DNA from 3 places in the Pseudarthrobacter sp. 01T43 genome. Region 2 is predicted to be linked to each of the others. Evidence: riboswitches for the same ligand, from Rfam matches in the RefSeq annotation. Region 2 holds a riboswitch; each other region holds the start of a gene.
What was found. Region 2 has a riboswitch for thiamine pyrophosphate ahead of AC1DIM_RS01890 (bifunctional hydroxymethylpyrimidine kinase/phosphomethylpyrimidine kinase). Riboswitches for the same ligand answer to the same signal wherever they lie in the genome.

Region 1 (4,306 bases), on a different contig from region 2:
TTGGCAGGCTCGGCCGGCAGCGTCTCGTCGTGGAACGCCTCCGCGGTTACCGGATCGAGGGACAGTGCGAACTGGTCCCGCCAGCGGAATTCGAACCTCGCCTTGGATAGGGCATCGTCCCGCTCGTGGGCGCCCGGGTGGCCTTTGGCCAGGTCGGCGGCATGAGCTGCGATCTTATAGGTGATCACGCCGGTTTTAACGTCGTCCTTGTTGGGCAGCCCCAGGTGTTCCTTGGGCGTCACGTAACAGAGCATGGCCGTGCCGTAGCGGGCAATTTCCGTGGCGCCGATGGCCGAGGTGATGTGGTCGTAGCCCGGAGCAATATCGGTCACCAGCGGTCCCAGCGTGTAGAAGGGAGCGCCCTTGCAGAGGTCCTGCTGGCGTTCCACGTTCTCCCGGACCAGGTGGAACGGTATGTGCCCAGGACCTTCCACCATCACCTGCACGTCAAATTCCCAGGCGCGCTGGGTCAGCTCGGCCAAAGTGTCCAGCTCGGCGAACTGGGCGGCGTCGTTGGCGTCCGCCGTCGCACCGGGCCGGAGCCCGTCGCCCAGGGAGAAGGCGACATCGTACTGGGCAAAGATTTCACACAGCTCATCGAAGTGGGTGTACAGGAAGTTCTCCTGGTGGTGGGCGAGGCACCAGCCGGCCATGATGGACCCGCCGCGCGAGACGATGCCCGTGACACGGTTGGCGGTCAGCGGCACATAGCGCAGCAGGACTCCGGCGTGGATGGTCATGTAGTCGACGCCCTGCTCGCACTGTTCGATCACGGTGTCGCGGAAAATCTCCCAGGTCAGCTTGTTGGCCTCGCCGTTGACCTTCTCCAGCGCCTGGTAAATGGGCACCGTGCCGATGGGGACGGGGGAGTTGCGGATGAGCCATTCACGGGTGGTGTGGATGTCGTCGCCGGTGGACAGGTCCATGACGGTATCCGCGCCCCACTGGGTGGCCCACTGCAGCTTGTCCACTTCCTCGGCAATGGAGCTTGTCACGGCCGAGTTTCCGATGTTGGCGTTGATCTTCACCAGGAAGGCCTTGCCGATGATCATGGGCTCGGATTCCGGGTGGTTGATGTTGTTCGGGATGATGGCGCGGCCAGCGGCCACTTCGCTGCGGACCAGTTCCACGTCGCAGTTTTCGCGAAGGGCCACGAACTGCATCTCGGGCGTCACCACACCGCGGCGGGCATAATGCATCTGGGTGACGGATTTGCCGGCGACGGCGCGGCGGGGCACCGGCCGTGCCCCCTTCCATTCCGCGGACGCGGCGCCGCGGCGCACGGCCGATTTGCCGTCATCGAGCAGGTTCCGTTCCCGGCCCCCGTACGGCGCGGTGTCGCCGCGCGCTTCGATCCAGGCGCGCCGGAACGGGCTGAGTCCCACCACCGGATCGCTGCCGGGACCGGCCGTGCGGTAGACCCGGAAGGGGCCGTTCTCCTCGCCGTTGGGAGACGGCTCGAGAGCGATTTCGGTGACGGGCACCCTGATTCCGGAACTTTCATCGCTGATATACGCCAGCGCGTGGGATTTCAGGGATTGGGTTTCCGCGGCTTGGGGCGACGCCGGTTCGGATGCGGCCGGCGCCGTGTCGGCTCCCGTCACGGCGCTGGCTGTCGCATTTTGGGCAGGAATGGGCCATGCTTTTTGCGTACTCAATGGAATACTCACTTCCTTCGCCGGCATTACCCGGACAGGTTCAACGGTCGCAGGCTGCGGCAGCCCGATCTCAGCCCCTGCAAGGGCACCCGTGTGGTCAAGACGAAGCTACCACAGCTGGTGCGGAATCCTTCGGATCACTTGAATTAAATTGAAGCTTCAAGTAAATTAGATGCATAACGGCCTTCAATCCCGAAGGCCTGCGGACCGGGAGCGTTCACATGACTGCAGAAGCCACCAGCCAGGATCTTCTYCCTGCCGACCTCTCCATGGGCACAGTGATGCTCAAGGTGGGCGACATGAAGCTGATGACCGACTATTACCAGCGCGCCCTGGGACTCGAGGTGGTCGCGGAGGAGGATGGTGGCGTTCACCTGGGCCGCCTCAAGCGCCCACTGGTCCACCTGGCGCCAGCGCCGTCGCTGCACCTGCCGGGCAGGGGAGAGGCCGGGCTGTTCCACACGGCGCTGCTCTTTGATGACCAGGCTGCACTGGCTGCCACGGTGGCCACCGCCGCCCAGTTTGACCCCCGGCTCTTTACCGGCAGCGCAGACCACCTCGTGAGCGAGGCCTTCTACTTCAACGACCCCGAGGGCAACGGCATCGAGCTCTACTGGGACCGCCCCCGCAAGAACTGGTCCTGGAACGGCACCGAAGTAGTGATGGACAGCCTGGCACTGCCACCCCAGCGCTACCTTGAACAGCACCTGAGCCAGGAATCCCTGGACGGCCAGCTGGCCACTGACGCCGGTGTGGGCCATGTCCACCTCCAGGTGGGAGATGTCCAATCGGCGCACGAATTTTACGTGGGCACCCTGGGCTTCGAAAAGACCGCGGGCTGGCATGGGCAGGCGCTGTTTGTCTCCGCCGGACGCTACCACCACCACATGGCCATGAATGTTTGGAACAGCCGCGGTGCCGGTCCGCGAAAGGACACCCTGGGCCTCGGCGAGGTGCTTATCGAGGTGGCTTCCGGTGACGACGTCGGAGCTCTCGCTGACCGCCTGAAGGTCGCCGGTGTGGCCTCCCACCACACTGGCGCCGAGCTGCGGTTCGAGGATCCCTGGCGTAACAACATCCGGGTTGCTGTCCGCTGAGAGCCGGTGGCCGGAAGTGCGGCCTGCCATGCACTAGGCTGATTTCGAACGGCCGGGGCGGCACCCTATGCTGCCCGCCTGGGCCGCACCGTCGACGGAATGAGGGTTGTTCCCATGGGCTTCACTGAAATCTTTGTAGCTACCCACGACGCCGCGCTGAAACGCGCCGGCGTCCTCGATGCCGGCGGCTCGCCGTCCGGCTCCGCGCTGCGGATACCTGGCGTCAGTGATTTCGAAATTGAACAGCTTGGTGATCTCGCCGGGGCCGCGGTCCACGCCGGTGGTGAGGGGTACGAACTCGCCATGGTTGACGTTTCCAGCGACTCCCTTCTTGGCGTTCCACCGGCCATGGTCCGGGCTCTCGCGGACCTCCTCACCTATGAAACTGAGGGCGAGGGCAACGTGTTGGATGACGTCGCCGAAAAATGGGCTGCCCAGGACGACATGCCCTTTGGCGCGGCCGACGCCCGGACGTACGTCCAGCAGCTTGCCGGGCTCGCCGGCGGAATCGACGACGCCGATCGCACCGGTTTGTACGTCTGGTCGTCCTAGGCTGGGTGTCTTCGGGGTCCGTCCCGCCGGCCCCGCCCCGTGTCAAGTCGAAATCCTGGCGCTGATCTGGCACAATAAACAGGTACTCGATCTGCGTGGCCCCTCTCTCCGCGTCCGGATCCTGTCCTTCGAACCCTCAAGTACGGCCCGCCCCACGGGTGCAGAACGTTGGTTCAACCCTTTTCTGAAACAGGAGTGACCACAAAAGTGGCCGTAAAGATTCGCCTTAAGCGCTTTGGCAAAATGCGCGCACCGTACTACCGCATCGTTGTCATGGACGCACGCTCCAAGCGTGACGGCCGTGCCATCGAAGAGATCGGCAAGTACCACCCCACCGAAGAGCCCTCGTACATCGAGGTCGACACGGACCGTGCCCAGTACTGGCTCGGCGTCGGCGCACAGCCGTCCGAGCAGGTTGCCGCGATCCTCAAGATCACCGGTGACTGGCAGAAGTTCAAGGGCCTCCCGGGCCAGGAAGGCACCCTGAAGACCAAGGCTCCCAAGGCTGCCTTTGTTGCCCCGGAAAAGGGTTCCGTGATCATCCCGGAAGCCATCACCAAGAAGGCAAAGCAGTCTGACGCAGCCGAGGCTCCGGCTGAAGCAGAAGCCACCGAGGCTGAGTAAATTGCTGGCAGAAGCGCTCGAACACCTGGTCCGGGGGATCGTTGATTCGCCGGAAGATGTCAAGGTCAGCTCGAAGAACAACCGCCGCGGGGACACCCTCGAGGTTCGCGTTCATCAGGATGACCTGGGACGGGTGATCGGCCGCCAGGGCCGCACCGCACGTGCACTGCGCACCGTTGTGGCGGCACTGGCAGACGGCGAACCGGTCAGGGTCGACGTCGTCGACACCGACCGCCGCCGCTAAGCGCTCGGCAGTACCAGTTTTTTGCTCCGGCCCTTCCACCCATCAGGGTGGAGGGGCCGGAGTGCTTTCATCAGAACATTGTGGATATTCCCACAACCGGAACAGAGGAACAGATGCAGCTTCAGGTGGCA
Region 2 (4,306 bases):
GTGGGTGCCACGCTGGCGGACGATGATCTCGCCTGCGGAAACTACCTGGCCGCCGAAGCGCTTGACGCCGAGGTACTGGGCGTTGGAGTCACGACCGTTGCGAGTGGAACTCGCGCCTTTTTTATGTGCCATTTGAAATGCCTGCCTCTAAATTCTGGGGAATCTGCTGAAAACCTGAACAGTAACGAAGGTTACTTGATACCAGTGATCTTGACCTTGGTCAGTTCCTGACGGTGACCCTGGCGCTTCTTGTAACCGGTCTTGTTCTTGAACTTCTGGATGACGATCTTCGGACCACGGAGGTCGTTGAGGATCTCAGCCGTAACAGTTACCTTGGCCAGGTCCGCAGCTGCGGAGGTGACCTTGTCACCGTCCACCAGGAGCAGGGCGGGCAGCTCAATGGTGCTGCCAGCTCCACCGGCGACGCGGTTGAGGGTAACGAAGTCTCCAACGGAGACCTTCTCTTGCCGGCCGCCTGCGCGGACAATCGCGTACACCACTTGGGAACTCACTTCTCTCGACGTTTATAACTAAATTTGCGTGCGGGCCCGGAACCAAAACTGGCTGGGATTCCCGCTGTGCCTCAACGCCGTGGGGTCGTAACCCAAGTGTTGGCGTAAGCACCGAAGATCTAGAATACGCTAATTTCGCCTTCGGCTGCAAATGAGGCTGGGTACGGCCGGTTGTCTGTGATAAGTCCCACTGGGGGGATCACTACTGACAATCCAGAACCGTGCCCGACTATCGTACCGGCTGCCGCGGCCGGAGATGTTCAGGCATGCAGGCGCGGCGCGTCGAAGAAATCCACTTCGAAACGGCATGAGTGCCTGAACGCCTGGAGCATGGCGGCCTTTTCGTCCGCTGACGCCCTGCTGCCTGCCTCGTCAGCCAAGGCGACCGCATCGCGGGTTGCCTGCGCAAAGTCCTCGTCCGCGTAGGTCCGAAGCCACTCGGCGTAGGGGTGCTCTTCCGGTGCTCCGGCTGCCAGGAACTGCGAATGCAGGGTCTGGCCCACTTCGGCGTAGAGCCAGAAGCACGGCAGGAGTGCCGCCACCAGCACTCCGTAGCTGCCGGAGGTGGAGGCTGCCAACAGGTGATCGACGTAGGACTTGGTGACCGGGCCCAGGACGTGCTCCACCGTGCGTGTGCTGAGCCAGGTGCGGTGCAGTTCGGATTCGACCTCGAGGCAATGCTGGGCCGACCGGGCCCAGAACAGCTGGGCGGCTTCCGTAGGCGCCAGCGCACTGGCTCGGGCCAGGGCGCGTGAGTAGCCGTTGAGGTAGATGGCGTCCTGAGCGAGGTAGTACGCGAACTGGTCCTCCGCCAAGGTGCCGGCGGCCAGTCCGCGGATGAAGTCGAGCCCGTAGATGGCGTCCAGATCGGGGGCCGCCGCCTGGCGAAGGGTCCCGGCGAATTCTCCGGCCGCGACTTCCCCGGTGGCGAATTCTCCGGCCGCGAGTTCCCCGGCTGCGAGTTCCGCGGTGGCGACGGGCTGCGGGACGTGGTGGAAGTGGTGGACGGGACCGTTGCCGCCCCCGACCTCCAGCTGGCCTGACGCCTCCAGGGCGCCGGCAAGCCAAGGCTTCACCTGCCGAAGTGACGCTTCCCAGTCCCCCAACCGGGCCTGTGCCGTGGCCATGGCCGAGGACAGCGAGCAGCCGGTGCCATGGCTGTTGCGGGTGGGAATCCTGTCTCCGGCCACTTCCACCACCGGACTGGAGAGCAGACCTCCGGTGTTGACGAGGGCATCCGGGCACGCATCGCCGTCGAGATGGCCTCCCTTGACCAGGATGGTGGCGCCGGTGGCTGCGGCCAGGCGCTTGCCCTGCTCCAGCGCGGCGGCCCAGTCCCGGGCCTGCGGTTCGTGCACCAGGATGGCCAGCTCAGCGAGGTTGGGCGTGATCAGGGCCGCGAGGGGCAGCAGCGCGAGCAGCGCAGCCTCCGCCGATTCCTTCAGCAGCCGGTCCCCGCTCGTGGCCACCATGACCGGATCCAGTACCACGACGCCGGGACGTACCTTCTCCAGCCAGCTGCGGACCGTGTCAATTACCTCCGCATTTCCCAGCATACCGATCTTGACGGCGTCGATGGTGATGTCATCGCTGATCGCATCAAGCTGCTGGCGCAAGAAGGCAGCAGGAGGCACATGGACATCCTGGACGCCCCGGGTGTTCTGAACTGTCAGTGCGGTGATGGCTGCCATCCCGTAGCCACCCAGGGCGGCAATGCTCTTGAGGTCGGCCTGGATGCCTGCCCCGCCGGACGGATCCGATCCGGCGATGGACAGGACACGCGGGGTATCACGCAGCACAGCCACCGAGGCGGATGACCCGGCCACGGGGTGCCGGGCGGCACGCGGTTGTACAGGTTTCGCCGTTCCCGGAGTTTCGGGGGTTGCGGGGGTTCCGGAAGTCTCGGGGGTTGCGGGAGGAAGGACATAGGTCGAAGCCAAAGGAGACATCCCTTCGCCGGTGCTAACCGGACAGGTTCAACGGGTGTGGATCTCAGCCGGCCCTTTGCGCGGCACCCCGTGTCAGTAACCCACCCTAGCCTTTCCCCGCTCCCGCCGCCTTAGATGAAGCCGGAACGCGGGATGCCCGCACGCGCCCCCGGGAAGGGGCGGGTGCGGGCATCCTGATTGTTGTCCCCGGGCAGAGTCAGAGCTCCGAAGCGGGCACCCCTACCCCCAGGATAATCGGCGCATTGGTCTCGGCCTGCGTGGCAGCCGCCGGAGCATTGGTCCGCTCCGGCGTCTTGGCAGCATGGGTATGCCCTGCGGTGGCGGCTTGAACGGCTTCATGATGCTCCACCGTGGTGGCGTTAGCTGCGCCCTGGGCACGGCTGGCGCTCCGGTTCCGCCGCGGACGCCGGGCACGGGGCTGCTCGGTGTGGTCGGAGTAGTCCTTCTCCGGCGCGGCAGGAGCCTGGGCAGGAGTCTGACGGGCAGGCTCCGCCGGCTGCTGGCGCTCGGTCTGCTGGCGCTCCGCTGACCTGCCTTCGGCTTGGCGTGCAGCCTGCTGGCTTTCGGCCGGCACGCTTGCGGCAACAGGTGCCGGTTCGCCAAGCTTGGCGAATGCCTCCGCCAGCCGGTCAAGAGTCAGCGCCGGAGCCTGTGGCTGCTCCTCGTGGTGCTCCACGAACGGCAGCACTACCTGCTCGCCACCGAACGTCAGCACGGCGGCGGGCCGGCCCGTGTTGTCCGTCTCGGAAGGTCGTGCCGGGGCCGGGGCCTCCTGGCTGGCGGCATTCCCGGCAGCGGCATGGGCTACTTCGTCGTCGTGCAGATGGGCAGCGTGGGCGGCGGCCGCAATGTTCGCGAGGGCTGCCCTGGTGGCTTCAGCCTTGGCATGGCGCTCGGCGTCGCTCGGATCCGGGTGGACCGTATGGATCTGCACCGGAGCCGCCGGTGCTACGTCCAGGGGCTGCCCGCCGCGGCCGCGGCGGCGCTTCCGGTCAGTCCGGGCGCCCTGCTGGGCGTCCGGACGGGTGTCGATGCGCTGGTTGTCCGTGCGCTGCGTGTCCGGGCGGTTGTCCGCACGCTGCACATGGTGCTCGGCGGCGACGGTGTTTGCTCGGCGGTGCTCCACCGGGTCGTCGTGGGTAACAATACCGCGTCCGGCGCAGGTTTCGCACTGTTCGCCGAAGACCTCCAGGAGACCGGTGCCCATGCGCTTTCGCGTCATCTGCACCAGACCCAGCGACGTCACTTCCGCCACCTGATGCTTGGTGCGGTCACGGCCCAGGCATTCCACCATGCGGCGGAGCACCAGGTCGCGGTTGGACTCGAGGACCATGTCGATGAAGTCGATGACAATGATGCCGCCGATATCGCGGAGCCGGAGCTGCCGGACCACTTCTTCGGCCGCTTCGAGGTTGTTCTTAGTAACAGTTTCCTCAAGGTTGCCGCCGCTGCCGGTGAACTTTCCGGTGTTGACGTCCACCACGGTCATGGCTTCGGTGCGGTCAATGACCAGCGAACCGCCGGACGGCAGGAAGACCTTGCGCTCGAGTGCCTTGTGGATCTGTTCGTCGATCCTCCACGCGGCGAAAATGTCCTGGTCCTTGGTCCACTTTTCCAGGCGCCCAACCAGATCCGGGGCAACATACGTGACGTAGGCCTCGATGGTGTCCCACGCTTCTTCGCCGGAGACGATCAGCTTGGAGAAGTCCTCGTTGAAGACGTCCCGGACCACCTTGATGGTGAGATCCGGTTCGCCGTAGAGCAGCTCCGGGGCCAGGATCTTGGTGGAGGTGGACTGGCTTTCGATGCCCTCCCACTGAGCGCGCAAACGGTTGATGTCGTGCG
Region 3 (4,306 bases), on a different contig from region 2:
ATGTGGTTGACCAGGAGGGCAGCTTCCACGGTGTCCAGCGCCATGCGTTCCATCCGGCTTGCCAGCTGGTCAGAGGCGGCCATGATTTCCGGCAGGGTGGGCAACGCTTCCCGCGCCCAGTCGGGGACCGGCTTGCCATTGCTCAGGGCTTCGCAGATCACCAGGACGAACCTGTCAATAAGCCGCCGGAGGGGAGCCGTGGTGTGGGCGTAGGCAGCGCCGATGGCCGACTGGATGGCAGCTTCGGGGACGGTGCCGTCAAAGGCGGTGTAGCTGGCTCCGCGGAAGAGCATACCCGCGGAATGCATGATGGCCAGTTGCCGGGGCTCGGTGGGGTCGAGGCTGCGGAGGTACTCGCCGTAGCTGATCTTCCCGTCCCACGCCTTGCCGAGGGCCACCGTCTGGAGCCGGAAATGCCTGAGGGAACGCTCGTCCGGGGCGGGCATGGTTCGAAGGATGCCAACCTTCCCCGCCAGCATCATGTCCGCCGCCGCCATTCCGGTCATCAGCGAAATCTGGGCATTCCAGTCCTCCACCGGAAGCTGGGGCGCCGCGGCAATCCGGTAGCCGCCGTCGGGCAGTTGGACGATTTCTTGCTCCGGCATGTTCAGGCTGGCGCCGCCGCGCTGGCGTTCCAGTTCAACACGCTTGAGCCCCACTTCCTTCAGGAGGTGCAGCACGGGGTTGGCTGTTCCGGCGTCGATCTCGGCCTGGACACCCTTATAGTCCAATTTGGACCGGCTGCGGATGGTTGCCCGCTGGACGGACACGCTGCCAACGTGGGCGGCGTCGTCGAGCCCGAATTCCCAGACAAACGCGGCACACAGCTGATCGGCAAGCAGGCTGCCCGCCTCCTCGCTGATGACCTCGGGGTGCAGCGGTATTCGGCCGTCCGGGGCGTAGAACGTCTGGCCGCGGCGGCGGGTTTCGGCGTCCAGGTTCCCGCCGGGGCGGACAAAGGAGGGCACGTCCGCGATGGCGTACAGGACCCGGTAGCCGGCGTCGGAACGCTCGATGAACAGCGCCTGGTCAAGGTCCGTGGACGACGCCGGATCGATGGTCAGGAACTCAACCTCCGTCAGGTCGGAGGGCGGCAGCTGATGGGCTGCCACGGCCTCCTCGGCGTCGCGGACCGCCTCGGCCGGGTAAGGCCCCGGCAATTCCAGCTCGGTCCGCAGGGCACTCAGGGCTGCCGCGAGGGCGTTGGTCTTCTCGTGGACGTTGGGGGCCAACCGATGATGGGACACAAAAGTCAGATTAGCCCGATTTCCCGGGAACGTGCACGGCCCGCCCAGCTGAGGGCTGGATTCCTAGGCAGCGCCGGCATCCAAGGCGGCGAGGAGTGCCCTGGCCGCCGCGGCGGGATCCGAGGCTTCCGTAATAGCGCGGACCACAACGATCCTGCTGGCACCTGCCGCCACCACCTGCTCGACGTTGTCCAGGTCAATCCCGCCGATCGCGAACCAGGGCAACGCGGCCTGGGTGCCGGTGGCACCAACGGCGTCCGCTGCGTACCGCACGAGGTCAAGGCCGACGGCGGCCCGGCCAGGTTTGGTGGGGGTGGCCCAGACCGGTCCCACGCAGAAGTAGTCGAGGCCGCCGTCGGCAGTCACCGAGGACGACAACCGGATGGCGCCTTCCACCTGTTCAGTGGTGTGGGTGGAAAGCCCCACCACAGCACCGGCCCCGAGTAGTGTGCGTGCGGAGGCCACGGGCAGGTCCTTCTGACCGATGTGGAAGACCGGCGCGCCGGACAGCATGGCGATGTCGGCGCGGTCATTGACCGCCCAGAGCCGTCCGTGGCGGGCGGCGGCCGCCTGAAGGACCGTCAGCAGTTCCAGCTCCTCGGCGGCCTCGATGCCCTTGTCCCTGAGCTGGATGATGTCCACGCCGCCGGCAAACGCCGCGTCCACAAACTCTGCAAAGTCCCCGCGGTCGCGGCGGGCGTCGGTGCACAGGTACAGCCTGGCGCCGGGGGGCAGGCCGGCGCCGGGTTCCTGGATGGTGGGGCTGGGGAGGATGCTGGGGATGGAAGACACGTTCATAAAAACCACCATAGTTCCCCTAAACTGGGCGAGTACTGCGGGAGCCCGTTGCAGCCGTCACAAAGCGGCCGGGCTGAGAGGGCATCAAAGCCGACCGCTTGACCTGATCCGGCTAGTACCGGCGTAGGGAAGGAATCACATGGTCCCCCCATCCGGCGGCGCGCCCGCCAGCACACCTGACACTGCCACGAGCTGTGGACTGGACAGCCCCACCGTCCTGCACGCCGACGTGGCGGTGATCGGGGGCGGAGTCATTGGCCACTGCATCGCCTGGGAGGCGCGACTCTCCGGCCGGTCCGTGGTGGTGATCGATGACGAACCGGGTTCAGGGGCCAGCTGGGCGGCCGCCGGCATGCTCGCCCCTGTCAGCGAGCTGCACTACCAGGAGGAAGGCCTGCTGGAGCTGATGCTTGAGTCCTCGCACCTGTGGCCTGCCTTCGCGGCCGGCCTCGCCGAGGCCGGGGCAGGGGATTTTGGCTACCTTACGACGCCGACCCTCGCCGTCGGTGCCGACGCAGCGGACCGTCGGGCACTGATGGACCTCAGGGCCGTCCAACAGGCCAACGGACTGCTGGTGGAGCCGCTGACGGTCCGGGAAGCGAGGGGCAGGGAACCGCTGCTCAGTCCGGCCATTTCCTGTGCCCTGGACATTCCGGCGGACCACCAGGTGGACCCGCGCAGGCTGATCGCATCTTTGCGGGAAGTCCTGGCCAGCCACCGACCGGGCGCAGGGACCGCCGTGGACGGCGCCAGCCGAGGGTTCGCCGTTGATCACCGCGCCACCGCGCTCCTGTGGGAGGACGGCCGCGTCAGCGGGGTGAAACTGGCCAGTGGCGGAACAGTCCTGGCGGGGGAGACCATCGTGGCCAACGGCCTTCAGGCGGCTGCCCTGGGAGGCCTGCCGGACTGGATGCGGCTCCCCCTGAGGCCCGTCTACGGCGACATCCTGCGGCTCGGCGTTCCCCGGCACCTGCGCCCGTTGGTGACGTCCACCGTCCGGGGCATGGTCCACGGCGTGCCGGTCTACATCGTGCCCCGGCAGGACGGCACGGTGGTGATCGGCGCAACCCAGCGCGAGGACGCACTGCCCGAAGCAGGGGATACCACGGCAGGCGGCCGTGCCGTCTCGGCAGGCGGCGTGTACCAATTACTGCGTGACGCTCAGGTCCTGCTGCCCGCCGTCGCCGAGCTGGAGCTCCTCGAATGCACCACGAGGGCGCGTCCCGCGACTCCGGACAACGCGCCGCTGCTGGGCCGCGTGCCTGCTCCTGGCTCAGGACATATTCCGGGGCTGATTATCGCGACCGGTTTCTACCGCCACGGCGTGTTGCTGTCTCCGGCAGCCGCAGTTATCTGCCGCGACCTGCTGGACGGCCGCGAAGATCCGCGATGGCAGGCCCTCAACCCGGACAGGTTTTCCACCCAGCCCCAAGCCACGTTTCAATTCACGAAGGAAACAGCATGAACATCACCCTCAACGGCTCGCCCCATGCCGTGCCCTGCGATGCCTCCATCACCACCCTGGTCAGCCAGATCACCGGCCGTACCCTCGCCGCCAACGGCCAGGCCGCGGACGGGCAGAAACTCGGCGTCGCCGTTGCCCACAACTCAGAAGTGGTACCGCGCAGCCAGTGGTTCGTCACGACGCTCGCCGACGGGGACAGCGTCGAACTGGTCACGGCAGTACAGGGAGGCTGACACCATGACGGTCATGAACAACATCAGCACCGGGACCACCTCGGTGGATACCGACCGGTTTGTCATCGACGGCGTGGAACTTGGTTCCCGCCTCATCATGGGCACCGGTGGAGCTCCCAGCCTGGACGGCCTGGGCGCCGCCCTGCTGGCGTCCGGGACGGAGCTCACCACCGTGGCGATGAGGCGATACTCGCCCGCCGAGTCCGGCTCGCTCTTCCAACTCCTGGTGGACCATGGAATCCGGGTCCTGCCCAACACCGCTGGCTGTTTTACCGCCCGCGACGCTGTCATGACGGCCGAGCTGGCCCGCGAAGCCCTGGAAACGGACTGGGTCAAGCTGGAAGTCATCGCCGACGAACAGACGCTGCTGCCGGACGCCGTCGAGCTCGTGGACGCTACCGAACAGCTCGTGAACCGGGGCTTCAAAGTGTTCGCCTACACCAACGACGACCCCGTGCTGGCGCTGCGACTGGAGAACCTGGGTGCCACCGCGGTGATGCCGCTCGGGGCCCCGATCGGCACCGGCCTGGGGATACTCAACCCGCACAACATCGAACTGATCG

Region 1: linked by a shared signal. The riboswitch ahead of thiC (phosphomethylpyrimidine synthase ThiC) and the one ahead of AC1DIM_RS01890 (bifunctional hydroxymethylpyrimidine kinase/phosphomethylpyrimidine kinase) in region 2 are both predicted to bind thiamine pyrophosphate.
Region 3: linked by a shared signal. The riboswitch ahead of thiO (glycine oxidase ThiO) and the one ahead of AC1DIM_RS01890 (bifunctional hydroxymethylpyrimidine kinase/phosphomethylpyrimidine kinase) in region 2 are both predicted to bind thiamine pyrophosphate.

Annotation. Positions count from the first base shown of each region.
Region 1 covers NZ_JBFTPV010000006.1:235,224-239,529, forward strand. Annotated here, with positions in the region: gene thiC (phosphomethylpyrimidine synthase ThiC) at 1-1,604, opposite strand, end outside; TPP riboswitch at 1,654-1,761, opposite strand; gene AC1DIM_RS08870 (VOC family protein) at 1,880-2,755, shown strand; gene AC1DIM_RS08875 (hypothetical protein) at 2,870-3,307, shown strand; gene rpsP (30S ribosomal protein S16) at 3,515-3,931, shown strand; gene AC1DIM_RS08885 (RNA-binding protein) at 3,933-4,175, shown strand; gene rimM (ribosome maturation factor RimM) at 4,289-4,306, shown strand, end outside.
Region 2 covers NZ_JBFTPV010000002.1:57,368-61,673, reverse strand. Annotated here, with positions in the region: gene rpmA (50S ribosomal protein L27) at 1-132, opposite strand, end outside; gene rplU (50S ribosomal protein L21) at 192-500, opposite strand; gene AC1DIM_RS01890 (bifunctional hydroxymethylpyrimidine kinase/phosphomethylpyrimidine kinase) at 773-2,461, opposite strand; TPP riboswitch at 2,444-2,541, opposite strand; gene AC1DIM_RS01885 (Rne/Rng family ribonuclease) at 2,658-4,306, opposite strand, start outside.
Region 3 covers NZ_JBFTPV010000004.1:181,946-186,251, forward strand. Annotated here, with positions in the region: gene AC1DIM_RS06580 (RNB domain-containing ribonuclease) at 1-1,247, opposite strand, end outside; gene thiE (thiamine phosphate synthase) at 1,311-2,045, opposite strand; TPP riboswitch at 2,073-2,192, shown strand; gene thiO (glycine oxidase ThiO) at 2,185-3,510, shown strand; gene thiS (sulfur carrier protein ThiS) at 3,507-3,743, shown strand; gene AC1DIM_RS06600 (thiazole synthase) at 3,748-4,306, shown strand, end outside.